2 regions of the Citrobacter europaeus genome follow, and region 2 is predicted to be linked to the other one. Evidence: predicted binding sites of a transcription regulator. Region 2 holds the regulator's gene; the other holds the start of a gene.
The links. The regulator sigma-54, encoded in region 2, starts transcription at its own class of promoters, with help from an activator protein. The targets are predictions, from matches to a motif close to GTTGGCACANNTTTCGCTNT.
Positions count from the first base shown of each region.

Region 1: glnA (glutamate--ammonia ligase) is a predicted target of sigma-54. The motif match lies at 11,044-11,063, and genes of this name have one in related genera.

Region 1 covers NZ_CP148084.1:4,951,609-4,966,470, forward strand. Annotated here, with positions in the region: gene yihU (sulfolactaldehyde 3-reductase) at 1-135, shown strand, start outside; gene yihT (sulfofructosephosphate aldolase) at 146-1,021, shown strand; gene yihS (sulfoquinovose isomerase) at 1,034-2,275, shown strand; gene WHR59_RS23210 (aldose-1-epimerase) at 2,294-3,136, shown strand; gene WHR59_RS23215 (alpha-glucosidase) at 3,185-5,221, shown strand; gene WHR59_RS23220 (MFS transporter) at 5,267-6,649, shown strand; gene WHR59_RS23225 (MFS transporter) at 6,696-8,117, shown strand; gene ompL (porin OmpL) at 8,184-8,876, shown strand; gene typA (ribosome-dependent GTPase TypA) at 8,946-10,769, opposite strand; gene glnA (glutamate--ammonia ligase) at 11,150-12,559, shown strand; gene glnL (nitrogen regulation protein NR(II)) at 12,859-13,908, shown strand; gene glnG (nitrogen regulation protein NR(I)) at 13,920-14,862, shown strand, end outside.
Region 2 covers NZ_CP148084.1:506,472-521,333, reverse strand. Annotated here, with positions in the region: gene mlaF (phospholipid ABC transporter ATP-binding protein MlaF) at 1-224, opposite strand, end outside; gene WHR59_RS02535 (calcium/sodium antiporter) at 439-1,416, shown strand; gene kdsD (arabinose-5-phosphate isomerase KdsD) at 1,430-2,416, shown strand; gene kdsC (3-deoxy-manno-octulosonate-8-phosphatase KdsC) at 2,437-3,003, shown strand; gene lptC (LPS export ABC transporter periplasmic protein LptC) at 3,000-3,575, shown strand; gene lptA (lipopolysaccharide ABC transporter substrate-binding protein LptA) at 3,544-4,092, shown strand; gene lptB (LPS export ABC transporter ATP-binding protein) at 4,099-4,824, shown strand; gene rpoN (RNA polymerase factor sigma-54) at 4,871-6,304, shown strand; gene hpf (ribosome hibernation promoting factor) at 6,327-6,614, shown strand; gene ptsN (PTS IIA-like nitrogen regulatory protein PtsN) at 6,698-7,189, shown strand; gene rapZ (RNase adapter RapZ) at 7,235-8,089, shown strand; gene npr (PTS phosphocarrier protein NPr) at 8,086-8,358, shown strand; gene mtgA (monofunctional biosynthetic peptidoglycan transglycosylase) at 8,425-9,144, opposite strand; gene elbB (isoprenoid biosynthesis glyoxalase ElbB) at 9,141-9,794, opposite strand; gene arcB (aerobic respiration two-component sensor histidine kinase ArcB) at 10,024-12,360, opposite strand; gene WHR59_RS02465 (TIGR01212 family radical SAM protein) at 12,564-13,493, opposite strand; gene gltB (glutamate synthase large subunit) at 14,178-14,862, shown strand, end outside.

The sequences.
Region 1 (14,862 bases), 690 kb from region 2:
CCGATGCCGCTCGGCGCCGCCTCCCGCGAAGTCTATAACCAGGCACGCGCCGCTGGCCGTGGCCGGGAAGACTGGACGGCAATTCTCGAACAGGTTCGCGCATCCGCCGGGCTAAATAAACACACAGATAAGTAAGGACTGAACAATGACGAAGTACACCCTGAAAGATATCACCCGAGCTTCTGGCGGTTTTGCCATGCTGGCGGTCGATCAGCGCGAAGCCATGCGCTTAATGTTTGCCGCAGCGGGTGCAAAATCCCCGGTCAATGACAGCGTGCTGACCGATTTCAAGGTCAATGCGGCAAAGATCCTGTCCCCCTATGCCTCCGCCATTTTGGTCGACCAGCAGTTCTGCTACCGCCAGGTTGTAGAGCAAAACGCGGTCGCCAAAAGCTGCGCCATGATTGTGGCCGCTGATGAGTTCATTCCGGGTAACGGTATTCCGGTCGATAGCGTGGTGATTGATAAAAAAATCAACCCGCAAGCCGTGAAGCAAGATGGTGCTAAGGCTCTCAAACTGCTGGTGCTGTGGCGTAGCGATGAAGATGCTCAGCAGCGTCTTGATATGGTGAAAGAATTCAATGAGCTATGCCATTCCAATGGCCTGCTTAGCATCATCGAGCCGGTTGTTCGCCCACCGCGTCGTGGCGATAAGTTCGATCGCGAACAGGCCATTATCGATGCCGCAAAAGAACTGGGTGATAGCGGTGCCGATCTCTACAAGGTCGAAATGCCGCTGTACGGCAAAGGTACTCAACAAGAACTACTAAGCGCCTCTCAGCGCCTGAATGAAAACATCAACATGCCGTGGGTCATTCTCTCCTCTGGTGTGGATGAAAAACTGTTCCCGCGCGCAGTCAGCGTAGCAATGACCGCAGGCGCATCTGGCTTCCTGGCCGGACGTGCGGTCTGGTCATCGGTTGTTGGCCTGCCAGATACCGAACTGATGCTGCGTGATGTTTCCGCGCCTAAATTGCAGCGTCTGGGCGATATCGTCGATGAAATGATGGCCCGCCGCTAAGAGGATCGAAGAATGAAATGGTTTAACACCCTAAGCCACAACCGCTGGCTGGAGCAGGAAACCGACCGCATCTTTAACTTTGGTAAGAACGCGGCGGTACCCACCGGATTTGGCTGGCTGGGAAACAGTGGCCAGGTCAGAGCAGATATGGGGACACATTTGTGGATCACCGCCCGTATGCTGCACGTTTACTCCGTTGCCGCATCAATGGGTCGCCCTGGCGCATATCAGCTAGTCGATCACGGTATTAAAGCGCTGAACGGTGCGCTACGCGACACACGCTACGGCGGTTGGTACGCCTGCGTAAATGACGAAGGGGTAATGGACGCCTCCAAGCAAGGCTATCAGCATTTCTTCGTCTTGCTTGGCGCGGCAAGTGCGGTCACCACCGGTCATCCGCAGGCCAGACAATTGTTGGATGACGCCATCGAGGTGATCGAACAGTACTTCTGGAGCGAAGACGAGCAGATGTGCCTGGAATCCTGGGACGAAGCCTTCAGCCAGACGGAAGATTACCGCGGCGGTAACGCCAACATGCACGCGGTCGAGGCTTTTCTGATCGTTTATGACGTTACCCATGACCGTAAATGGCTCGATCGCGCATTGCGTATTGCATCGGTGATTATTCACGACGTGGCCCGCAGCGGGGAGTATCGCGTCAACGAGCACTTCGATTCACAGTGGAACCCAATTCGCGATTACAACAAGGATAATCCAGCTCACCGTTTCCGCGCCTACGGTGGCACACCGGGTCACTGGATCGAGTGGGGCCGCCTGATGCTGCATCTGCATGCCGCGCTGGAAGCCCGTTTTGAAACGCCTCCCGCATGGCTGCTGGAAGATGCCAAAGGCTTGTTCCACGCCACCATCCGTGATGCCTGGGCACCGGACGGTGCGGATGGTTTTGTCTATTCGGTGGACTGGGACGGTAAACCCATCGTTCGCGAAAGAGTGCGTTGGCCAATAGTCGAAGCTATGGGTACCGCCTATGCCTTGTATACCCTCACCGGCGATAGCCAGTACGAAGCCTGGTACCAGAAGTGGTGGGATTACTGCATCACATATCTGATGGATTACGAGACTGGTTCATGGTGGCAGGAGCTGGACACCGATAACAAGGTGACCACCAAAGTCTGGGACGGTAAGCAGGACATTTATCACCTGCTGCACTGCCTGGTGATCCCCCGTCTACCACTGGCTCCGGGCCTTGCTCCGGCGGTGGCTGCCGGTCTGCTGGATATCAACGCTAAATAAGTAACAAGGTGAGCAGCCATGCATAACGGTGGAAAAACCATTCAACTTCAAGCCGGAAACTTCCAGGCGAAAATCGTCACAGTTGGTGCGGGACTAGCAGAATTGACGCACTGTGGGCGTCACATTGTTATTCCGCATAAGCCGGAAGAGATGCCGCTGGCACATTTAGGAAAAGTGCTGGTTCCCTGGCCAAACCGCGTTGCAGATGGCTGCTATCAACATAACGGCAAGACCTTCCAACTTGCCGTTAACGACCCTGTTTCACATACCGCCATCCATGGATTACTGGCCTGGCGGGACTGGCAGATTAATCAACTGTCGAACACGGAAGTGTCGTTGACGATTTTTCTGCCGCCCTCTTATGGCTATCCCTTTGCGCTGGTTTCAGAGGTGATTTACCGACTGGAGGCAGAGTGCGGATTGCACATCATTATTCGGACGCAGAATGTGGGTGACGAAATTGCACCCTATGGCGCGGGGGCACATCCCTACTTGACCTGCAATCTGCACCCTATCGATGACTGTGAATTAACGCTCCCGGCTAGTGAAGAAACATGTGACGAGCGGGGTTTCATTACACCGCGACGCATTGCGCAGACCACTATCGATCATACCTTCAGGACGTTGTCACCTAATGCAGAGTGGGAAGTCAGGATCACCAGTCAATCGCAAAACATGTCTACCTTTTTACGCAGCCACCAGCCCTGGCTGCAGATATATACCGGCGAGAAATTAGCACGGCGCGGCCTGGCGGTTGAACCGATGACCTGCCCACCAAACGCCTTTAACTCCGGGATTAGCCTGATTCATCTCCCGCCCGGAGAAACACATCAAATGCATTTTTTAATCGGCAGTGAATAACAGATTTCCGACAAATTACCGAATTACCCTATGTTTACGGAGACGATAATGAATTCGCTACAACAACGGTCAACCGCCTTAGAACTCACATCATTACCTGATGGATTTGCTTTAACATACCACCAGCGCCTGATTTTGCGTCACAGCACAGAACTCCCCTGCCTGTGGATCGGCGCTGGCGTTGCCGACATTGACATGTTTCGCGGCAACTTCAGCATTAAAGACAAGCTCAATGAGAAGATTGCTCTGACCGACGCCACGGTAAGCGAGTCGCCTGAAGGCTGGCGGGTAGATTTCAGCCGCGGTAATACCATCAACGCCACGCTGCACATCTCCACCGATGAACAGGGACGCCTGAAGCTGGATCTGCACAACGAGGATCTCAGCCATAACCGTATCTGGCTGCGCCTGGCCGCCAGGGCGGACGATCATATTTACGGCTGCGGCGAACAATTCTCTTACTTCGATTTGCGCGGAAAGCCATTCCCACTGTGGACCAGCGAACAGGGCGTGGGCCGTAACAAAAACAGCTATGTCACCTGGCAGGCAGACTGTAAAGAAAATGCCGGCGGTGACTACTACTGGACCTTCTTCCCGCAGCCGACCTTTGTCAGTACGCAGAAATACTACTGCCACGTGGATAACAGCTGCTATATGAATTTCGACTTCAGCGCGCCGGAGTACCACGAACTGGCATTGTGGGAGGATAAAACCACTCTTCGCTTTGAATGCGCAGACACCTACATCTCTTTGCTGGAAAAACTGACTGCACTGCTAGGACGCCAGCCAGAGCTACCGGACTGGATCTACGATGGCGTCACGCTCGGTATTCAGGGCGGTACTGAGATTTGCCAGAACAAACTGGACACTATGCGTAACGCAGGCGTGAAAGTAAACGGCATCTGGGCGCAGGATTGGTCCGGGATCCGCATGACTTCTTTTGGCAAGCGCGTGATGTGGAACTGGAAGTGGAACAGCGACAACTATCCGCAGTTGGATAGCCGTATTAAGCAGTGGAAAGAAGAAGGCGTGCAGTTTCTCTCCTACATCAACCCGTACGTCGCCAGCGATAAAGATCTCTGTGCCGAAGCCGCTGCACATGGCTATCTGGCGAAAGACGCCTCTGGCGCTGACTATCTGGTTGAGTTTGGTGAATTTTACGGCGGCGTGGTCGATCTGACCAACCCCGAAGCCTACACCTGGTTTAAAGAAGTCATCAAAAAGAACATGATTGAACTGGGCTGCGGCGGTTGGATGGCCGACTTTGGCGAATACCTGCCGACCGATACGTATCTGCACAACGGCGTCAGCGCTGAAATTATGCATAACGCCTGGCCCGCGTTGTGGGCGAAATGTAACTACGAAGCGTTACAGGAGACCGGCAAACTCGGCGAGATCCTGTTCTTTATGCGTGCGGGCTACACCGGCAGCCAGAAATACTCCACCATGATGTGGGCAGGCGATCAGAACGTTGACTGGAGCCTCGACGATGGTCTGGCTTCCGTCGTTCCTGCGGCGCTGTCGCTGGCGATGACCGGCCACGGTCTGCACCACAGCGATATCGGCGGTTACACCACCCTGTTTGACATGAAACGCAGCAAAGAGCTACTGCTGCGCTGGTGTGATTTTAGCGCCTTCACGCCAATGATGCGCACCCACGAAGGTAACCGCCCTGGCGATAACTGGCAGTTTGATGGTGATGCAGAAACCATCGCCCACTTTGCCCGTATGACCACCGTCTTTACCACCCTGAAACCGTATCTCAAACAGGCGGTCGCGCAAAACAGCGCTACTGGTCTGCCGGTGATGCGCCCGCTGTTCCTGCATTACGAAGACGATGCGCGGACCTATACCCTGAAATATCAGTACCTGCTGGGGCAGGATTTGCTGGTTGCGCCGGTTCACGAACAAGGTCAGCAAAACTGGACGCTGTATCTGCCGGAGGATAGCTGGGTAAACGTCTGGACTGGGGAAACTTCTCAGGGCGGAGAAATTACCGTAGATGCGCCTATTGGCAAGCCTCCGGTGTTTTATCGCGCGAAGAGTGAATGGGCGTCACTGTTTGCCACCTTACGCAACATCTAATGCGGCTCGCCCGCGGGTAAACTCGCGGGCACATGGAGAATAATAATGAGTCAGACTTCCTCTAATCCGGCAACCCTACGCTTGCCGTTCAAAGAAAAACTCGCCTATGGGATGGGTGATTTAGGTTCCAATATCCTTCTGGACATTGGTACGCTCTATTTACTCAAGTTTTACACCGATGTCCTTGGTTTACCAGGAACTTATGGCGGTATCATATTCCTTATCGCCAAATTTTTTACCGCATTTACCGATATGGGCACCGGAATTATGCTCGATTCGCGCCGCAAAATCGGTCCGAAAGGTAAATTCCGTCCGTTCGTTTTATATGCCGCATTTCCGGTTACCTTGCTGGCAATTGCCAATTTTGTCGGTACACCGTTTGAAGTAACCGGTAAAACGGTCATGGCAACGGTGCTGTTTATGCTGTACGGATTGTTCTTCAGCATGATGAACTGCTCTTATGGTGCGATGGTTCCCGCTATTACGAAAAATCCTGACGAACGCGCATCGCTGGCCGCCTGGCGGCAAGGTGGTGCAACCCTTGGTTTGTTGCTGTGTACCGTCGGCTTTGTTCCAGTAATGAACCTGATCGAAGGCAACTCGCAACTGGGTTATATCTTCGCCGCCACGTTATTTTCTTTGTTTGGTCTGCTGTTTATGTGGCTCTGCTATGCCGGGGTAAAAGAACGCTACGTGGAAGTGAAACCCGTTGATGCCGCGCAAAAACCGGGATTACTGCAATCCTTCCGCGCCATCGCAGGTAACCGCCCGCTGTTTATTCTGTGCGTTGCCAACCTTTGCACACTTGGCGCGTTTAACGTCAAGCTGGCGATTCAGGTCTATTACACCCAGTACGTACTGAACGACCCGATCCTCCTTTCCTGGATGGGCTTTTTCAGCATGGGTTGTATCTTCATCGGCGTCTTCTTGATGCCGGGAATGGTCAGACGTTTCGGCAAGAAAAAGGTCTACATAGGCGGTTTGTTGATTTGGGTCGCGGGCGATCTGCTTAACTACTTCTTTGGCGGCGGTTCCGTCAGCTTTGTCGCTTTCTCGTGCCTGGCGTTCTTCGGCTCAGCATTCGTTAACAGCCTGAACTGGGCACTGGTCTCGGACACGGTGGAATATGGCGAATGGCGTACCGGCGTACGCTCTGAAGGTACGGTATACACCGGTTTCACCTTCTTTCGTAAAGTGTCACAAGCGCTGGCTGGCTTCTTCCCTGGCTGGATGCTGACGCAAATCGGCTACGTCCCCAACGTGGTGCAGTCTGCAAGTACAGTCGAAGGTTTGCGCCAGTTGATCTTTATCTATCCCTGCGCATTGGCGGTAATCACCATTGTAGCTATGGGCTGTTTCTACAATCTTAACGAGAAGATGTATGTCCGCATCGTTGAAGAGATAGAAGCACGTAAACAACCCGTTTGATAATAATAACGAATAGCGCTCTACGGAGCGCTATTGAGGAGCGATTATGTCTTTTCATGATCCGCTAACGCTAAAACTGAGCCTGCGTGAAAAATTCGCCTACGGAGTGGGTGACTTCGGCTCAAATTTGATGCTGTGTATCGGTACGCTGTATCTGCTTAAATTTTATACCGATGAACTAGGGATGCCGGCGTATTACGGTGGGATTATCTTTTTGGTGGCGAAGTTCTTCACCGCCTTCACTGATATGTTAACCGGTGTATTGCTGGACTCAAGGCGTAACATTGGCGCAAAAGGGAAATTCAGGCCCTTTATTTTGTATGCGTCGTTTCCTGTCGCAGTCGTTGCCAGCGCGCAGTTTTTAGCGACTGATTTTACGCTAACGGTGAAAACCGGACTGGCAACGGTGTTGTTTATGCTGTTCGGTCTGTTCTATAGCCTGATGAACTGCTCCTACGGCGCGATGGTGCCTGCGATCACTAAAAACCCGCATGAACGCGCTCAGCTCGCTGCCTGGCGTCAGGGCGGCGCTACCGTAGGTCTCTTACTGTGTACCGTTGGATTTATGCCAATTCAGGCTCTATTTGTCAGTTCGCCTTCGCTGGGTTATCTGATTGCCGCACTGCTCTTCTCTGTCTGCGGACTGTTCAGTATGTGGTGGTGCTTTAGCGGTGTGAAAGAACGCTATATCGAAATCGTGCCGGATCACCATAAACCCAGTATTCTCAAATCGTTCTGCGCCATTTTCCGTAACCCTCCACTACTGGTGCTATGTGTTGCCAACCTATGCACGCTGGCGGCATTCAACATTAAGCTGGCGATTCAGGTGTATTACACCCAGTACGTACTCAACGATATACATCTGCTGTCGTGGATGGGTTTCTTCAGCATGGGATGCATTCTGGTTGGGGTCTTGCTGGTTCCCACGGCTGTAAAACGCTTCGGTAAAAAACAGGTTTATCTCGGCGGTCTGGCACTATGGGCTATCGGTGATGTGCTGAACTTTTTCTGGGGCGGTACATCATTCTTATTCGTGACGTTCTCCTGTATGGCCTTCTTCGGAACCGCTTTTGTCAACAGCCTGAACTGGGCGCTGGTTCCGGATACGGTCGATTATGGCGAATGGAAAACAGGGATCCGCGCGGAAGGCTCGGTGTATACGGGTTATACCTTTTCTCGCAAAATATCTGCTGCGCTCGCAGGCTTCCTGCCGGGCATCATGCTGACGCAAATCGGTTATATCCCTAACATAGCCCAGAGCGATGCCACCCTGCTCGGTTTGCGTCAGCTTATTTTTCTCTGGCCCTGCGGTCTTGCGATTATTGCAGCACTCACGATGGGCTTCTTTTATAAACTTAACGAAACACGTTTTGCTTTTATTATTGAGGAAATCAGCCAACGGAAGAAAAACAACATCCAACCGGACCCTATTACCAATAAAAAGAATACCTCTGCTGTAAAAGTATAAAAATAATAGCCGCCTATTCCATCCCAATGGATGGCGGCCTCCCTACGCTTAAAAAATGGATTTATCATGAAAAAATTAACGACAATAATTCTCCTATCCTCTGTGGTGTCAACCTCTGCTTTTGCTGGAGTCTATGTAGAAAACCGCGAAGCATATAATCTGGCGTCCGACCAAATGGAAGTCATGCTGCGTGTCGGTTATAACTCCGATATGGGCGCGGGTATCATGCTCACTAACACCTATACTATGCAACGCAAGGATGAGTTAAAACACGGCTATAACGAAATAGAAGGTTGGTATCCTTTATTTAAACCAACGGATAAATTAACTATTCAGCCCGGTGGATTGATAAACGATAAGAGTACGGGTTCTGGTGGCGCGGCTTATCTGGATGTTAACTATAAATTTACCCCGTGGTTTAATCTTACCGTGCGGAATCGATATAACCATAATAACTACAGTTCAACCGATTTAAATGGTGATCTGGATAATAATGACACCTATGAAATCGGTAACTACTGGAACTTTACCATTACCGATAAATTCTCCTACACCTTTGAACCGCACTATTTTATGCGCGTCAATGACTTCAATAGCAACAATGGAAAAGATCATCACTGGGAAATTACTAATACCTTTAAGTATCGTATTAATGAACACTGGCTGCCCTATCTGGAATTACGCTGGTTAGATCGCAATGTTGAGCCCTATCATCGTGAGCAAAACCAGATTCGTGTCGGGGCAAAGTATTTCTTCTGATCCTCCTGATGATAAAAAAAGCCGCTGAAATCAGCGGCTTTTTTATACTTACCTGAGGAAGAGCGTTAATTACTCTTCTTTCGCGCCACGCATTGCACGGCGACGATCGTTTTCAGTCAGGTGACGCTTACGGATACGGATAGAAGTTGGGGTAACTTCTACCAGTTCGTCGTCATCGATGAATTCCAGAGCCTGCTCCAGAGTCATCTTAACCGGTGGAACCAGAACCGTTGCTTCGTCAGTACCAGACGCACGCATGTTGGTCAGTTTCTTACCAGTCAGGCAGTTTACAGTCAGGTCGTTAGAGCGGCTGTGAATACCGATGATCTGGCCTTCGTAAACTTCTGCACCGTGACCCAGGAACAGCTTACCGCGGTCCTGCAGGCTGAACAGTGCGAACGCAACTGCTTTACCCTGGCCGTTGGAGATCAGAACGCCGTTCTGACGCTGACCCACATCACCCGCACGAACGTCGTCGTAGTGGCTGAAGGTGGAGTACAGCAGACCGGTACCGGAAGTCATGGTCATGAATTCTGAACGGAAGCCGATCAGACCACGGCTTGGGATCACGTAGTCAAGACGTACGCGGCCTTTGCCATCTGGATTCATGTTTTTCAGGTCGCCTTTACGCTCACCCAGAGCCTGCATGACAGACCCCTGATGCTGCTCTTCGACGTCCAGCGTTACGTTTTCGAACGGCTCTTGTTTACGGCCATCGATTTCGCGGAAGATTACTTTCGGACGGGAAACCGCCATTTCGAAACCTTCACGACGCATGTTTTCGATCAGAACAGACAGGTGCAGCTCACCACGACCAGATACACGGAACGCATCCGCATCTTCGGTTTCTTCAACGCGCAGGGCAACGTTGTGCACCAGCTCTTTGTTCAGGCGGTCAAGGATCTGACGAGAGGTAACATATTTACCTTCTTTACCACAGAACGGAGAGGTGTTTACGCAGAAGAACATGGTTACGGTCGGTTCATCAACGGACAGAGCCGGCAGCGCTTCGACATTCTGCGGGTCGCAGATGGTGTCGGAGATGTTCAGTTCGCCCAGACCGGTGATCGCGATGATATCGCCTGCTTCGGCAATATCACTCTCAATACGTTCCAGACCCAGATGAGTCAGAACTTTACCGACTTTACCGTTACGGGTTTTGCCTTCGCTATCAATGATAGTGATCTGCTGGTTCGGTTTAACTTTACCGCGTTTGATACGACCGATGCCGATTACGCCAACGTAGTTGTTGTAGTCCAACTGAGAGATTTGCATCTGCAGCGGGCCATCAAGGTCTACGCTCGGAGCCGGTACGCGATCAACGATGGTCTGATACAGCGGAGTCATGTCTTCAGCCATGTCTTCGTGATCCAGACCTGCGATACCGTTCAGCGCGGAAGCGTAAACGATCGGGAAGTCCAGCTGCTCGTCGGTAGCGTCGAGGTTAACGAACAGGTCGAATACCTGATCAACAACCCAGTCAGGACGCGCGCCAGGACGGTCAACTTTGTTGATAACAACAATTGGCTTCAGGCCATGGGCAAAGGCTTTTTTGGTCACGAAGCGCGTCTGCGGCATCGGACCGTCCATTGCATCCACCACCAGCAGCACGGAGTCGACCATGGACATTACACGTTCAACTTCACCACCGAAGTCGGCGTGCCCCGGGGTATCAACGATGTTGATACGGTAGTCATTCCATTTGATAGCGGTGTTTTTAGCGAGGATGGTAATCCCACGCTCTTTCTCCAAATCGTTGGAGTCCATCACGCGCTCTTGGGTTTCAGCACGTGCATCGAACGTACCGGATTGTTGGAGCAGCTTGTCTACCAGGGTCGTTTTACCATGGTCTACGTGCGCGATGATGGCGATGTTACGCAAATTTTCGATCACAACTTTGCCTCAGGCATTTTAGAAATAGCGCGTTATTGTACACGGATTAATCGCAGTACAAAACAGGATCACAAACATCCTCCGCAAACAAGTATTGCAGAGTTTCTTTGTGATCACATTCACGGAGCGTTAAAAGGGGTAATCTGACATGCTTTGCACCAATATGGTGCTTAATGTTCACATTAAAGCACTATAATGGTGCAATACTACCTTCATGGTGCAGCCCCTTTGCACGATAGTGCGCATGATAACGCCTTTTAGGGGCAATTTAAAAGTTGGCACAGATTTCGCTTTATATTTTTTACGGCGACACGGCCAATTTTTTGCAGAATTGAAGACTTCGTTACCACGACGACCATGACCAATCCGGGAGAGTAAGTATGTCCGCTGAACACGTTTTGACGATGCTGAACGAACACGAAGTGAAGTTTGTTGATTTACGCTTCACTGATACCAAAGGTAAAGAACAGCACGTCACTATTCCTGCTCATCAGGTAAATGCCGAATTCTTTGAAGAAGGCAAAATGTTTGACGGCTCCTCAATCGGTGGCTGGAAAGGCATTAACGAATCAGACATGGTTCTGATGCCAGATGCGTCTACTGCACTCATCGACCCGTTCTATGAAGAGTCTACCTTGATCATCCGTTGCGATATCCTGGAACCAGGTACGCTGCAGGGCTACGACCGCGATCCGCGCTCCATCGCTAAACGCGCTGAAGAGTATCTGCGCTCTACCGGCATCGCAGACACCGTTCTGTTCGGACCAGAGCCAGAATTCTTCCTGTTTGACGACATCCGTTTCGGCGCGTCTATTTCCGGTTCCCATGTGGCTATTGATGACATCGAAGGCGCATGGAACTCCTCCACCAAATACGAAGGTGGTAACAAAGGTCACCGCCCTGGCGTGAAAGGCGGTTACTTCCCGGTTCCTCCGGTAGATTCTTCTCAGGACATCCGTTCTACCATGTGTCTGATCATGGAAGAGATGGGCCTGGTCGTTGAAGCGCATCACCACGAAGTTGCTACCGCTGGCCAGAACGAAATCGCAACCCGCTTCAACACCATGACCAAAAAAGCGGATGAGATTCAGATCTACAAATATGTCGTTCACAACGTCGCTCACCGTTTCGGTAAAACCGCGACCTTTATGCCAAAACCAATGTTCGGCGATAACGGTTCCGGCATGCACTGCCACATGTCTCTGTCCAAGAACGGCGTAAACCTGTTCTCCGGTGACAAGTATGCGGGTCTGTCTGAGCAGGCGCTGTTCTACATCGGCGGCGTAATCAAACACGCTAAAGCGATCAACGCCCTGGCGAACCCGACCACTAACTCCTACAAGCGTCTGGTCCCAGGCTACGAAGCGCCGGTAATGCTGGCTTACTCTGCCCGTAACCGTTCTGCTTCTATCCGTATTCCGGTTGTTGCTTCTCCGAAAGCGCGTCGTATCGAAGTGCGTTTCCCGGACCCGGCTGCTAACCCGTACCTGTGCTTCGCAGCGCTGCTGATGGCTGGTCTTGACGGTATTAAGAACAAGATCCACCCGGGCGAAGCGATGGACAAAAACCTGTACGACCTGCCGCCGGAAGAAGCAAAAGAGATCCCACAGGTTGCTGGTTCTCTGGAAGAAGCACTGAAAGAACTGGATCTGGACCGTGAGTTCCTGACAGCAGGCGGCGTGTTCACCAATGAAGCGATCGATGCTTACATTACGCTGCGTCGCGAAGAAGATGACCGCGTGCGCATGACTCCGCACCCGGTAGAGTTTGAGCTGTACTACAGCGTTTAATTTAACTTTTACACTCTCACATAAAAACGTGCAGAGGATGTAATAACCAATGGATTTCTTGCTACAGCAAGGCGGCAATTGAGTGAATCCCCGGGAGCTTACATAAGTAAGTGACTGGGGTGAGCGAAAGCAGCCAACACAGCGGTAGGGAGAAAGACGAAGGTTTTAGTTGCCGTGGAACTTTTAGCCCATCTCTGGATGGGCTTTTTTCTCCACTAACAACCTGCTTTTTCGCGCTTTTTTGATGTAAAAAGCTATAATGCACTAAATTGGTGCAACACTTTTCAGGAGACTGCTGAATGGCAACCGGCACGCTGCCCGATGCTGGGCAGATCCTCAATTCTTTAATCAACAGCATCTTACTCGTCGACGATGAGCTGGCGGTACATTACGCCAACCCGGCAGCGCAACAGCTGCTCGCCCAAAGCTCCCGCAAACTGTTTGGTACTCCGCTTCCCGATCTGTTGAGTTATTTCTCCTTGAACATCGGGCTGATGCGAGAGAGCCTGGAAGCAGGCCAGGGCTTTACGGATAACGAAGTGACGCTGGTGATAGACAGCCACTCACATATCCTCTCTGTGACCGCTCAGAGGCTGCCTGATGGCCTTATCTTGCTGGAGATGGCGCCAATGGATAACCAGCGCCGTCTGAGCCAGGAACAGCTCCAGCACGCCCAGCAGATTGCCGCCCGCGATCTGGTGCGCGGCCTGGCACACGAAATTAAAAACCCGCTGGGTGGATTGCGCGGCGCGGCGCAACTTCTCAGTAAAGCGCTTCCGGACCCGGCGCTGACCGAATATACCAAAGTCATTATTGAGCAGGCCGACCGCCTGCGTAATCTGGTCGACCGTCTGCTGGGGCCACAACAGCCGGGTATGCACGTCACAGAGAGTATTCACAAAGTGGCGGAGCGCGTGGTGGCGCTGGTCTCAATGGAGCTACCGGAAAACGTCACGCTGATCCGGGATTACGATCCGAGTCTGCCGGAATTACTGCACGATCCGGACCAGATAGAGCAGGTTCTGTTAAACATCGTGCGTAACGCTTTGCAGGCGCTAGGACCAGAAGGCGGTGAGATCGTTCTGCGTACCCGCACCGCGTTTCAGCTCACGCTGCACGGCATGCGTTATCGCCTGGCGGCACGGATTGATGTTGAGGATAACGGTCCGGGTATCCCCTCGCATTTACAGGACACGCTGTTCTACCCAATGGTCAGCGGTCGCGAGGGCGGTACTGGCCTTGGCTTATCCATCGCCCGTAATTTGATTGATCAACATTCCGGCAAAATTGAATTTACCAGTTGGCCGGGTCATACCGAGTTCTCGGTTTACCTGCCTATCAGGAAATAAAGGTGACGTTTATGCAACGAGGAATAGTCTGGGTAGTTGATGACGATAGTTCCATCCGTTGGGTGCTTGAACGTGCGCTCGCAGGGGCAGGACTAAGCTGCACAACATTTGAAAGCGGTAAAGAGGTGCTGGACGCGCTGGCCAGCAAAACGCCGGATGTGCTGTTGTCGGATATTCGCATGCCGGGCATGGACGGTCTGACGCTGTTAAAACAGATTAAACAACGGCATCCGATGCTTCCGGTCATCATAATGACCGCGCACTCCGATCTGGATGCCGCCGTCAGCGCCTATCAGCAAGGGGCGTTTGATTATCTGCCCAAACCTTTTGATATTGATGAAGCCGTGGCGCTGGTCGAACGCGCCATCAGCCATTATCAGGAACAGCAGCAGCCGCGTAATGTTCAGATCAACGGCCCAACAACCGACATCATCGGCGAAGCGCCGGCAATGCAGGACGTCTTTCGCATTATTGGTCGCCTGTCCCGGTCTTCAATCAGCGTATTGATAAACGGAGAGTCAGGGACCGGTAAAGAGCTGGTCGCCCATGCGTTGCACCGTCATAGCCCGCGCGTCAAAGCGCCGTTTATCGCGCTGAACATGGCGGCTATTCCGAAAGATTTGATCGAGTCTGAACTGTTTGGTCACGAGAAAGGCGCGTTTACCGGGGCGAATACGATTCGTCAGGGCCGCTTTGAACAGGCAGACGGCGGTACGCTGTTCCTCGATGAAATAGGCGATATGCCGCTGGACGTACAAACGCGTTTATTGCGGGTATTAGCCGATGGACAGTTTTACCGCGTGGGTGGTTACGCACCGGTGAAAGTGGATGTGCGCATTATCGCCGCCACGCACCAAAACCTTGAACTGCGCGTACAGGAAGGCAAATTTCGTGAGGACTTATTCCATCGCCTGAACGTCATTCGGGTACATCTGCCGCCACTGCGCGAACGTC
Region 2 (14,862 bases):
ATGGCGGGGACGTTTTCGCCGTCAAACAGGATCTCGCCCTTATCCGGGGAGATTTGTCCGCCAATCAGACGCAACAGCGTTGTCTTGCCAATGCCTGATGGCCCCATGATCGCCGTTACCTTACCGCGCGGCACCGTCAGGGAAATATTATCAAAGATGCAGCGGTCGCCTCGGGAAAAGCTGACATCGCGCATATCGACTAGATTCGCCACAGACTGACCCATTGATTCATCCTTTACTATTGCCTCGTTAATCGAAGAGTTTGGCGCTCAATTTAGCCCTGAACCCAACATATTTACAGATTATTGCCTGTCCTGGTTAGCGAAAGCTGGCATTTGTTTTACTTTTTAGCCGCATAAAGTCAAAATTAAGAATTCGTTACGGCTTCCAGAAATCCTTCAAGTGGACCGGCGAGTATACCTGAAGAAAGGACTTTAGATGCTTTTAGCGACGGCGCTGTTAATAATTGGTTTACTTCTGGTGGTCTACGGTGCCGACCGTCTGGTGTTCGCCGCATCCATTTTATGTCGAAACTTCGGTATTCCCCCCATTATCATCGGGATGACCGTGGTCAGCATGGGGACATCGTTACCCGAGATAATTGTCTCGGTTGCCGCATCAATAAATGGACAACTCGATTTAGCCGTCGGTACCGCCATCGGCTCTAACATTACCAACATCCTGCTTATTTTAGGCCTGTCGGCGCTGATTCATCCTTTTACCGTGCATTCTGATGTTCTGCGTCGTGAATTACCGCTAATGTTGCTGGTAAGTATTTTAGCCGCATCTGTCCTGTATGACGGGCAGTTGAGCCGCAGCGATGGATTCTTTCTTCTGCTTCTGGCCGTGCTATGGCTGCTATTCATTGTTAAAATCGCCCGCCTGGCCGAGCGACAAGGCAACGACAGCCTGACCCGCGAGCAGATTGCGGAGTTACCGCGCGAAGGCGGGTTACCGGTCGCATTTTTGTGGTTGGGCATTGCGCTGATTATTATGCCAATGGCAACGCGTATGGTGGTAGATAACGCAACCGTACTGGCGAACTACTTCGCCATGAGCGAACTCACCATCGGGCTAACGGTGGTCGCCATTGGTACCAGCCTGCCGGAGCTGGCAACGGCGATTGCGGGTCTGCGTAAAGGTGAGAACGATATTGCCGTCGGTAACATCATCGGCGCGAACATTTTTAATATTGTTATCGTCCTCGGGCTACCGGCGCTAATTACGCCGGGTGAAGTCAACCCGATGGCCTTCACCCGTGACTATAGCGTCATGCTGCTGGTGAGCGTAATTTTTGCACTACTCTGCTGGCGACGCCCGCGCCAGATTGGTCGCGGCGCGGGTGCGCTACTGACCGGCGGTTTTATCATATGGCTGGCGATGTTGTATTGGTTATCGCCACTTCTCGTTGGATAACTGGAAACGCATTATGTCGCACTTAGAGTTGCAACCGGGTTTTGACTTTCAGCAAGCAGGCAAGGAAGTCCTGGCAATTGAACGTGAAGGCCTGGCGGAGCTTGATCAGTACATCAACCAAAATTTTACTCTCGCATGCGAAAAAATATTCAGCTGCCCGGGCAAAGTCGTGGTGATGGGGATGGGGAAATCAGGACATATAGGACGGAAGATGGCGGCCACATTTGCCAGCACCGGTACCCCCTCATTTTTCGTACATCCTGGCGAAGCCGCACATGGCGATCTGGGTATGGTCTCGCCGCAGGATGTGGTTATCGCCATCTCTAACTCCGGTGAATCCAATGAGATAGCAGCGTTGATCCCGGTATTAAAACGTCTTCATGTACCGCTTATCTGCATGACCGGTCGTCCGGAAAGCAGCATGGCGCGTGCGGCAGATGTGCATCTGTGTGTTAAAGTGCCCAAGGAAGCTTGTCCGTTAGGCCTGGCGCCGACCAGCAGCACAACCGCCACGCTGGTAATGGGCGATGCGCTTGCCGTGGCATTATTAAAAGCGCGTGGTTTTACCGCGGAAGATTTTGCATTATCTCATCCCGGCGGCGCACTGGGCCGTAAGCTTTTGCTGCGCGTTAACGATATTATGCATACGGGAGATGAGATCCCGCATGTGACTAAAAGCGCCAGCCTGCGTGACGCCTTACTTGAGATCACGCGTAAAAATCTCGGCATGACCGTCATTTGCGATGATGCCATGAAGATTGACGGTATTTTCACCGATGGCGATTTACGTCGCGTTTTCGATATGGGCGTTGATGTACGCCAGTTAGGCATTGCCGATGTGATGACCCCTGGAGGCATTCGCGTGCGTCCGGGTATTCTTGCCGTCGATGCCCTGAACTTAATGCAGTCCCGCCATATCACCTCGGTAATGGTTGCTGATGGCGACCAGTTACTCGGTGTGTTACATATGCATGATCTGCTGCGTGCAGGTGTAGTGTAAGAAACTCAAGGATAACGAAAATGAGTAAAGCAGGTGCGTCGCTTGCGACCTGTTATGGACCCGTCAGCGCAGACGTTATCACCCGGGCAGAGAACATCCGTTTGCTGATCCTGGATGTGGATGGCGTACTGTCTGATGGTCTGATTTATATGGGCAACAACGGTGAAGAGCTGAAGGCTTTTAACGTCCGCGATGGTTACGGAATTCGCTGTGCGCTCACTTCCGGTATCGAGGTTGCCATTATTACCGGACGAAAGGCTAAACTTGTAGAAGATCGCTGTGCCACATTGGGGATCACGCATTTGTATCAGGGGCAGTCAGACAAACTGGTCGCCTTTAACGATCTCCTTAGCAAACTGGCAGTCGCGCCTGAAAATGTCGCGTACGTTGGTGATGACCTGATCGACTGGCCGGTGATGGCGCAAGTGGGATTAAGCGTGGCGGTGGCGGATGCGCATCCTCTGCTGATCCCACGCGCCGATTATGTTACCCGCATCGATGGGGGACGTGGCGCGGTGCGTGAAGTCTGCGATTTATTACTCCTGGCGCAGGGCAAACTGGACGAGGCCAAAGGGCAATCGATATGAGCAAAACCAGACGTTGGGTTATCATTCTACTGTCGCTGGCTGTCCTTGTGATGATTGGTATTAATCTGGCTGACAAAGACGACGCCGCTCAGGTCGTCGTCAATAACAACGAGCCAACCTATAAGAGCGAACATACTGATACCGTTGTGTATAGTCCGGAAGGCGCACTGAGCTATCACTTGATCGCGCAAAACGTTGAATATTATTCGGAGCAAGCGGTTTCGTGGTTTACTCAACCAGTATTAACCACGTTTGATAAAGATAAAGTACCGACCTGGACGATCAAGGCTGATAAAGCCAAATTGACCAACGATCGGATGCTGTATCTGTACGGCCATGTTGAGGTCAACGCCCTGGTGCCCGACTCTCAACTACGCAGAATTACCACCGATAACGCGCAGATTAACCTGGTGACACAAGATGTCACTTCCGATGATCTCGTCACGTTATATGGCACAACATTTAACTCCAGCGGACTGAAGATGCGCGGCAACTTACGCAGCAAGAACGCCGAGCTGATTGAAAAGGTTAGAACCTCATATGAAATCCAAAACAAACAAACTCAGCCTTAATCTTGTGCTTGCCAGCTCACTTCTGGCCGCCAGCATCCCGGCATTGGCCGTTACCGGCGATACCGAGCAGCCGATTCACATTGAGTCGGACCAGCAGTCCCTGGATATGCAGGGCAACGTGGTGACGTTTACTGGTAACGTGATTGTGACTCAGGGCACCATTAAAATTAACGCCGATAAAGTCGTCGTAACCCGCCCTGGCGGTGAAGACGGTAAAGAAGTGATTGATGGTTACGGTGATCCCGCCACCTTTTACCAGATGCAGGACAACGGTAAGCCGGTGAAAGGCCGCGCCTCACACATGCACTATGAACTGGCAAAAGACTTCGTCGTTCTTACCGGTAAGGCTTACCTGGAACAGCTCGATAGCAACATCACGGGCGATAAGATCACCTATCTGGTAAAAGAGCAGAAAATGCAGGCCTTCAGCGATAAAGGCAAACGCGTCACCACCGTTCTGGTTCCGTCGCAGTTGCAGGACAAAAACAAGGCTCCGGCAGAGAAAAAAGGTAACTGATTCGTTATGGCAACATTAACTGCAAAGAACCTTGCAAAAGCCTATAAGGGCCGCCGTGTAGTGGAAGATGTCAGTCTGACCGTCAACTCCGGGGAGATTGTCGGTTTGCTCGGGCCTAACGGTGCGGGTAAGACAACGACCTTTTACATGGTAGTCGGCATTGTCCCGCGCGATGCGGGCAACATTATCATTGATGACGAAGACATCAGCCTGCTGCCTCTGCATGCGCGCGCGCGTCGCGGCATCGGCTATTTGCCGCAGGAAGCGTCTATTTTCCGTCGCCTGAGCGTGTTTGATAACCTGATGGCGGTGCTGCAAATTCGCGACGATCTGACCAGCGAGCAGCGCGAAGATCGCGCTAACGAGCTGATGGAAGAATTCCACATCGAACACCTGCGCGACAGCTTAGGTCAGTCGCTCTCCGGTGGTGAACGACGCCGCGTGGAGATCGCCCGGGCACTGGCGGCTAATCCGAAATTTATCCTGCTGGATGAACCGTTTGCCGGTGTTGACCCGATTTCCGTTATTGATATCAAACGGATCATCGAACACCTGCGCGACAGCGGGCTTGGGGTGCTGATTACCGACCATAACGTTCGCGAAACGCTGGCAGTGTGTGAGCGCGCCTATATCGTGAGTCAGGGCCACCTGATCGCGCACGGCACGCCAACAGAAATACTGCAGGATGAGCACGTTAAGCGCGTATACCTTGGGGAAGACTTCAGACTCTGATAGGGTAGAAGACTTCACGTCACCGCAGGAGAGAATAACTCTGAACATGAAGCAAGGTTTGCAACTCAGGCTTAGCCAACAACTGGCGATGACGCCTCAGCTACAACAGGCTATCCGTCTGTTGCAGCTGTCCACGCTGGAACTTCAGCAAGAACTTCAGCAAGCGCTGGAAAGTAACCCACTGCTCGAGCAAACCGATCTTCACGACGAAATTGATACCCAGGAAAAACAGGACAGCGAATCCCTCGACACCGCAGATGCTCTCGAACAAAAAGAGATGCCAGAGGAACTACCGCTTGACGCCAGTTGGGATGAAATTTACACCGCCGGTACGCCTTCTGGCACCAGCGGAGATTACATCGACGACGAACTGCCTGTGTACCAGGGTGAGACCACGCAATCGCTGCAGGATTACCTGATGTGGCAAGTGGAGCTGACCCCGTTCTCGGATACCGATCGCGCCATTGCGACATCCATCGTTGATGCGGTAGACGAAACCGGTTATCTCACCGTAACCCTGGACGATATTCTCGAAAGCATGGGCGATGACGACGTCGGTATGGACGAAATCGAAGCCGTGCTTAAACGCGTTCAGCGTTTTGATCCCGTGGGCGTAGCGGCCAAAGATCTCCGCGACTGCTTACTGATTCAACTTTCACAGTTTGATAAAGCCACGCCGTGGCTGGAAGAAGCGCGCCTGATCATCAGCGATCATCTCGATCTGTTAGCCAATCATGACTTCCGCACGCTGATGCGCGTGACCCGGCTGAAAGAAGATGTGCTGAAAGAAGCCGTCAACCTCATCCAGTCGCTCGATCCCCGCCCAGGACAGTCGATCCAAACCGGCGAACCGGAATACGTCATCCCGGATGTGTTGGTGCGTAAGCATAACGATCGCTGGGTGGTCGAACTCAACGGCGACAGTATTCCACGGCTGCAGATTAACCAGCATTACGCCGCCATGTGCAACAGCGCGCGCAACGATGCTGACAGCCAGTTTATTCGTAGCAATCTGCAGGATGCGAAGTGGCTGATTAAAAGCCTGGAAAGTCGCAATGATACGCTGCTGCGCGTCAGTCGCTGCATCGTTGAACAGCAGCAAGCCTTCTTTGAGCAAGGCGAAGAGTTTATGAAACCGATGGTGCTGGCGGATATCGCCCAGGCCGTCGAGATGCACGAATCGACCATTTCCCGAGTGACCACGCAAAAGTATCTGCACAGTCCGCGCGGCATTTTTGAATTGAAGTATTTCTTTTCCAGTCACGTTAACACTGAAGGCGGAGGCGAAGCCTCGTCCACAGCTATCCGTGCGCTGGTGAAGAAATTAATTGCTGCGGAAAACCCCGCGAAACCGCTGAGTGACAGCAAGTTAACCTCTATGCTGTCAGAACAGGGTATCATGGTGGCACGCCGCACCGTTGCGAAGTACCGAGAGTCTTTATCCATTCCGCCGTCTAACCAGCGCAAACAGCTGGTCTGACCCAACCGATAAGGAAGACACTATGCAGCTCAACATCACTGGAAACAACGTCGAAATCACGGAAGCCCTGCGCGATTTTGTGAATACAAAATTCGCCAAGCTTGAACAATATTTCGACCGAATTAATCAGGTCTATATTGTGTTGAAAGTGGAGAAGGTTACACATATCTCGGACGCAACACTGCATGTGAACGGTGGCGAAATTCATGCCAGCGCGGAAGGTCAGGATATGTACGCCGCCATTGACGGTTTAATTGATAAACTGGCTCGGCAGTTAACAAAACATAAAGATAAACTGAAACAGCACTAACTTGTCCGGGCAGTTAGCGGGTGCAGGACGGCCTGTTGTGTAGCACAACAGGCCATTTGTACAGTTAGCGCTTAGGTGAAATTATGACAAATAACGATACGACTCTACAACTGAGCAATGTTCTTAACCAGGAATGTACACGCGCGGCCGTTCACTGCCAAAGCAAAAAACGCGCACTGGAAATCATCAGTGAACTGGCGGCAAAACAGCTCAGCTTGCCCTCTCAGGTGGTATTTGAAGCCATTCTGACGCGTGAAAAAATGGGCAGTACCGGCATCGGTAATGGTATTGCTATTCCGCACGGAAAGCTGGAAGAAGACACGATGCGCGCGGTTGGCGTGTTTGTGCAACTTGAAACGCCTATTGCTTTCGACGCCATTGATAATCAACCCGTCGATCTGCTTTTTGCTCTACTGGTTCCGGCAGACCAAACCAAGACGCATTTGCATACGTTGTCACTGGTCGCCAAACGTCTGGCAGATAAAACCATCTGCCGCCGCCTGCGCGCCGCACAGAGTGACCAGGAGTTGTATCAAATCATCACGGACACCGAAGGTGGACAGGATGAGGCATAACAACCCAATGGCATCCTTTTTTGTCGTTGTGAGGAGAAACAGTACATGGTACTGATGATCGTCAGCGGTCGTTCGGGGTCAGGTAAATCTGTCGCCCTGCGTGCGCTGGAAGATATGGGTTTTTACTGCGTGGATAACCTTCCCGTAGTGCTGTTGCCCGATCTGGCTCGTACTCTGGCCGATCGCCAGATTTCTGCGGCCGTCAGCATTGATGTGCGCAACATGCCTGAGTCCCCGGAAATTTTCGAGCAGGCGATGAACAACCTGCCTGAAGGCTTCTCACCGCAGTTGCTGTTCCTTGACGCCGATCGCAACACCCTGATTCGCCGCTACAGCGACACCCGTCGCCTGCATCCGCTTTCCAGCAAGAACTTATCTCTGGAAAGTGCTATCGATAAGGAAAGCGATTTGCTGGAGCCCCTGCGCTCTCGTGCTGACCTGATCGTTGATACCTCCGAAATGTCCGTGCACGAACTGGCGGAAATGTTACGTACCCGACTGCTGGGCAAGCGTGAACGCGAATTGACGATGGTATTCGAATCCTTTGGTTTCAAACACGGTATCCCGATTGACGCGGATTACGTCTTTGACGTGCGCTTCCTGCCTAACCCGCACTGGGATCCGAAGCTGCGCCCGATGACCGGTCTTGACCGCCCCGTCGCTGCCTTCCTCGACAGGCACACAGAAGTTCACAATTTTATCTACCAGACTCGCAGTTATCTTGAGCTATGGTTACCCATGCTGGAAACCAACAACCGCAGCTACCTCACCGTAGCCATCGGCTGTACCGGCGGGAAGCACCGTTCGGTGTATATTGCAGAGCAGCTGGCAGACTACTTCCGCTCACGCGGTAAAAACGTGCAGTCACGCCATCGCACGCTGGAAAAACGTAAATCATGACCGTGAAGCAAACCGTTGAAATCACGAATAAGCTGGGTATGCATGCTCGCCCAGCCATGAAACTGTTTGAATTGATGCAGGGCTTCGAAGCAGAAGTGTTGCTGCGTAATGATGAAGGAACGGAAGCTGAGGCCAACAGCGTTATCGCTCTGCTGATGCTGGATTCCGCCAAAGGGCGTCAGATAGAAGTTGAAGCCACGGGTCCACAGGAAGTTGAAGCCCTGGCAGCGGTAATTGCCCTGTTTAACTCAGGCTTTGACGAAGATTAATCGAGTACACAGAACGTAGCCAGTAGGCCGGATAAGGCGTTTACGCCGCATCCGGCAATAACTCCGCTAATACAGCTTATGTTCCCGCATAAACGACTCACCGCCTAACTGGCGCATTTGGCGCATAATCCACGCCTGACGACTACGTACATAACCAGAAGGCGCATCCGCCTTAAAACGCATAGGATTGGGTAACACCGCCGCCAGTAAGGCCGCTTCAGACAAACTCAGCCGGCTGGCTGGCTTATGGAAATAGCGCTGCGCAGCGGCCTCCACGCCAAAAATTCCATCGCCAAACTCCGCAACGTTCAGATAGACGGTCAGAATACGTTTCTTGCTCCAGACAGTTTCCATACCCAGCGTTAGCCCAGCTTCAAGGCCCTTACGCACCCAGCTACGTCCATCCCACAGAAAGAGGTTTTTCGCCGTCTGTTGCGATAACGTCGACGCCCCGCGAATACGGTTCTCATTACGTTCGTTGTGCGCCAGCGCTTTCTCTATGGCGGAGACATCAAATCCCCAGTGCTCGGGAAACTTCTGGTCCTCTGCGGCAATCACCGCCAGCCCCATCCACACAGAGATCTCATCCATGCTCACCCAGTCCGAGTGCGCCACATAACCGAAATCACCAGACAGCCATGCACCCAGTTGCCGCTCGACCATTACCGCCGAGAACGGCACCGGCATCACGCTGAAAAGTGCGATGCCCCCGCCCCAGAATACGGCGAGGACAACGACCGTCCGCAGAAAGATACGCCGCAGAAAAGCGGTAACGCCTTTTCTCATTCAGCCAGCACCAGTACACGCGATACCAGTTTATCGATACCACTCGCAGCCTGAGCGATATCCTGCGCCAGCATATAGGCAGGCGTAGTGACAATTTTGTTGTCTTCATCGACGACAATGTCATCAACCGGACAAGGCACATGCTCAGCGCCCATCTCTTCCAGCACCTCTGCCGTATCGATATCAGTACCGATGGTCAGACGCAGCGGAAAGTCAAAAATTTTAGGTAACATGGCGGGCGCAATGCACATAAATCCCAGTGGCTTACCCGCCTGATGCATCGCCAGCGCCAGCGCAGCTAAATCACTGTCAACCCGGCATTCACTGCCCTGACTGGCAAAATTGCTCAGATTTTTAGCCGCGCCAAACCCGCCAGGCACTATCAACGCGTCCAGTTCCGTTGAGACTGCCTGAGCCAGCGGGCGAATCTCGCCGCGTGTAATACGTGCGGCTTCAATCAGCACATTACGCGTTTCCTGCATCGGCTCGCCGGTCAGATGATTAATCACATCCGCTTGTTGTTTATCCGGTGCGAAACAGACAGCCTGAGCGCCGTTGCGGGCAATGGCCAGAAGCGTGAGAACCGTTTCATGGATCTCTGCGCCGTCATACACGCCGCATCCGCTGAGCACTACACCCACTTTTTTCATCGCGATACTCCTTTCTAAGCTGGCTGAAACATATTAGTTATTATGATTTAAATGCTACGCTTCACACATTTAACTGATTCATGTAACAAATTATTTAAGATTTGCTATCTTAACTGCGTGCGGCCTGAAAATTAGGGCTGCGCCCTTGTAAATAATGATAATAATTTACGGCGCAGCCACGATTTCCCTGGTGTTGGCGCAGTATTCGCGCACCCCGGTTAAGCCGGGGTCATTTTTTTTCCACGCTCGCCACCCAGGCCTTCAATACCGCCACATCGTGCTGCCACTCCTGCTTCATCTCTTCAATCCATTCAGCAACATTATCTTCCCAGGCAGGAAGATCCGGCGACTGGATCTGCTGGCCTAACTGTTGCAGGTGGCGCAGCCCAACAGAACCTGCCGCGCCTTTAATTTTATGGCCTTCCTCAACAACGCCTTTTTTGTCCCGAGCGGTCAGATTTGACTCCAGCACGCTCAAATATCCCGGCATCATCTTCTCAAACACCGCCAGCCCGTCGGTAATTAACTTCGGTCCCACCAGCTCGAGGTATTGTTCCAACATAGGAATATCTAACAGCGCTTGCGATTTACTGCTCTCTTCAGATGTCACAGTGCTCTCCTCTTTGTTTCGGGTATCCCAGTATTTTTTAATCATGGCGGTTAACGCTGGAACCGACAGCGGCTTACTCAGCACGTCGTCCATTCCCGCGTCCAGATACTCTTTTTTATCTTTCAGGACGTTGGCGGTAAGCGCAACCAGCGGCGGCAGGTCCTCACGGGCATATTTTTGCGTCAGCTCGCGCGAGATATCCAGGCCGGTCATATCCGGTAGCTGAATATCCAGCAGCACCAGGTCATATTCGCCCGGCGTGAACATTTCCAGCGCGGCTTTCCCGGTCATGGCGACATCCACGCTGTTGCCCAGTTTTTCCAGCACTGAACGTGCGACAATAACGTTCAGTTCAATGTCTTCCACCAGCAGCACATTCAGGGCGGGCAGCGGCATATCATCGTCTTCAAAAGCGTCTTCAATCTCTTCCGCTACCGCAGGCGCATGCACGGTCAGCGTAAAAATGGAACCTTTGCCAGCCTGGCTTGAGACCGTAATATCACCGCCCATGTTTTTCGCCAGACGCTTCGATACGGCCAGTCCAATCCCGGTTCCCGTTGCCGGTTTGCCGCCGTTGCTGTCCTTAACCTGATAATACATGGCGAAGATTTTATCCTGCTCATCCTGCGGAATGCCGATCCCGGAATCTTCAACCTCGAAATGCAGCATGTTCCCCTGGTCATAGCGCGCGCGCACGGTCACCTGCCCCTGCTGGGTAAACTTCACGGCGTTGCTGATAAGATTCCACAGAATCTGTCGCAAACGCGTGCCGTCGGTAATGACCTTATGCGGCAGCGGCAGCGTTGGTTCAAGCACAAAACGCAGCCCCTTTTGCTGCGCCTGCAGGCCAGAGAGGTTTTCCAGATCCGCCATAAAACTGGTGAAATCAACAGGCTGGTTATCGAGCTGGACTTTACGTCGCTCCATCTTATCCATATCGATAATATCGTTGAAAATATTCCCCAGCGTCACGGCAGAGACGTGGATAGTTTTCAGGTATTTTTCCTGCTCAGCGGTCAGGTCCGTATCCAACAGGATCCGGCTTAAGCCGACAATGCCGTTAAGCGGGGTGCGCAGCTCGTGACTGATAGTAGAAATGAAGGTGGTCTTATCGCGGCTGGCGCGCTCAAGCGCGTCCTGATAACGCTTACGCTCGGTAATATCACGCCCAAAGCCCATCAGGCCATGTCGCTTACCTACGCGGTCATAGTAAGGCACCTTGCGAATTTCAAAGCAGGCTTTGCGTCCGTCCGGGTAGTCCAGCCACTGTTCGTAGGTGAGCGAAACGTTATGACGGAATACCTTCTCGTCGGTTTCAATAACCTTTTCAGCCGCCTCAGGGGAGTAAACATCAGCAGGTTTTAAATTCACCAATTGCTTTTCGCTTTTGCCGGTCAGCAGCTCCATGGCGCGGTTACAGCCGGAAAATTCTTTATCTTCATTACGATAAAAAACCAGATCCGGCGAGGCATCGAGGAAAGAGCGTAAGAAGGAAGACTGTTGCTCAAGCTGGATCTGCGCTTCCTCACGCTCTTTAATTTCGACCTTCAGCTGCTCGAACGTTTCCTGGCGCTCCGCTTCGGCTTTTTCGCGCTCAACAATTTCCTGATTGAGCTGGGCAATATTGTCTTTCAACTGCACATTGAGCTTGAGATCGCGCTCGCGCATCTCTTCCAGCTTTTGTACCAGTCGTGACAGGCGCTGCCGGGACTCTTCCAGTTGCTCCACCACCACTGACAGGAAATAGACGGCCCAGGGAGTAATTAACAGACCAAAAAAGATAGAGCGGATAACATCAATGCTTTCTACCTGGCCATGCAGCACCATGGTGACAGCCATCTGCACCACAATTGCCAACACGACCAGAGCCAGCGCCAATAGCAGCGAAAAGCGCACCAGACCCAACTTCATCATCAGGTCGACGTAATATTGCGCCAGCATACGGATTTGCTTCATAGAGAGTTCCTTCACGACAACTTGGCACAATAATACTCAATTCTCGGCGTGACGTTGAAGATTGTGCAAGAAATGCGGAGGTTATCGGTGAAATGACCGGGGAGTGGTTCATCGTAGGCCTGATAAGCGAAGCGCCATCAGGCAAGCAGACGCAGATTGCCGGATGCCGGATTTGCCTTATCCGGCGTCCGACCTACAGAAGATTAGCTCTCCGGCTGCACCCACGGCGTACCCAGCGCCGAGCCTTGCACGCCATGCTCGTTAAGGTATTTGTCCAGTTCGACCATCCCGGTCCAACGGTTTTCGCACCAGAGAGGCGCCAACAGCGTTGGGCGGCGCGCGCTGGCAGAAATGCGATGATAAATCACCTCTGGCGGCGTATGGCGGATCATCTCCCCGGCGGTAACCGTATAGTCGTCCAGCTCAATTCCGTTCAGTCGCCCGGCCTCCCAGGCTTTCGCCATCGTACTCCCTTTCACAATATGCAGCGGATGCAGCTTAATACCGTCAACGCCCGTCTCCACCACACGTTCCATGGTTTGCAGACATTCCGCCTGCCCCTCTCCCGGCAGACCAACAATCAAGTGTGAGCAGACCTTCAGCCCGCGCTCGCGTGCCAGCCGCGTGGTGTTCTGGTAGCAAGCGAAATCATGGCCGCGGTTAATGCGGTGCAGGGTTTTGTCATACGCAGTTTGCAGACCGAGCTCCAGCCAAACCTCATAGCCGAGGTCTTTATACTCGCAAAGCAGGTCGAGTACCGCATCCGGCACGCAGTCGGGACGTGTGCCAACGCATAACCCGACAATGTTGGCCTGGCTGATCGCCTGTTGATACATCGAACGCAGCACCTGCACTTCAGCAAAGGTGCTGGTATAGGCCTGGAAATAGGCCAAATAGCGTTTCGCGCGATTGACCAGATGTGCCTGATGCTCAAGCTGCTCAGCAATGGAATGGTGCTGCTGCGCTTCATCAGCAAATGAGGCCACATTACAGAAAGTGCATCCGCCGCGACCGATGGTGCCATCACGATTTGGACAGCTAAAACCGCCGTGTAGCGTGAGTTTATGAACCTTTTGCCCATAACGGCGAGAAAGATCCCCACCAAACATATTGACTAATTTCTGTAACTGCATAATCTGGTAGACCGCGCCTTGAAAAGAGGCCAAAGCCTGCCATTTTTTACCCCAGTCGGCGATGACCTGGATCAATCGCCCTGGTGAGCCTTTATTTATTGCATAACAAATCAAAATAATCGGAATTTCATTCACTCGAAATATAATTACTTTTCCTTATATCCGGCAGTTTTTTTTATCTTCTTATACTCTCAGCGTAAAAACAGTATCTTTAAGACGCCAAAACTTTAAAAACCAGCATAAAATGCCAAGCATCTCGATAAACAAAGGCAGGACGAGAGATATCCGGCCTTTCTGACAGTGAGACAGATCACACTTCCCAGGGCATTCTCCTCAGGTTAAATCAATGTAAAAACCCCTTTTATTTCAATAAATTCATAAATTTAATTACCCCATAGCACATTTTTGCATAAATAAGATTGCCATTTGACCTGTGTGTGGATTCCCGATAACTTGGAAATCCGCTGGAAGCTTTCTGGATGAGCAGTCTGCTCATCATATTTATGCAGTAATTGAGATTTCCTCTGAAGCAAGTCCTCAAACTTGTTTGACCTGTGCGAAAAGGATAAAGAGGGCGAATGCGAGGTAAGCGTATGACACGCAAACCCCGTCGCCATGCTCTTGGTGTGCCCGTGCGCAACGGTCCAGATGGGAATCCCGCAGAGCCTGGGGAGGTTCACTGATATGTTGTACGATAAATCCCTTGAGAGGGATAACTGTGGTTTCGGCCTGATCGCCCACATAGAAGGCGAACCTAGCCACAAGGTAGTGCGTACCGCCATACACGCACTGGCCCGTATGCAGCACCGTGGCGCAATTCTTGCCGATGGAAAAACCGGCGATGGTTGCGGCCTGCTGTTACAAAAACCGGACCGCTTTTTCCGCATCGTGGCGCAAGAGCGCGGCTGGCGTTTAGCCAAAAACTACGCCGTCGGCATGATCTTTTTAAATAAAGACGCTGAGCTGGCCGCGGCTTCTCGTCGCATTGTTGAAGAAGAATTACAGCAGGAGACCCTGTCGATTGTCGGCTGGCGCGACGTGCCGACCAACGAAGGTGTTCTCGGTGAAATTGCGCTCTCCTCCCTGCCTCGTATCGAGCAAATTTTTGTCAACGCCCCTGCGGGCTGGCGCCCGCGTGATATGGAACGCCGCCTGTTCATCGCGCGCCGTCGTATTGAAAAACGTCTCCAGGAAGATAAAGACTTTTACGTCTGTAGCTTGTCGAACCTGGTCAATATCTATAAAGGTCTGTGTATGCCGGCGGATCTGCCGCGCTTTTACCTGGACCTCGCGGACCTGCGTCTGGAATCGGCCATCTGCCTGTTCCACCAGCGTTTCTCCACTAACACCGTACCACGTTGGCCGCTGG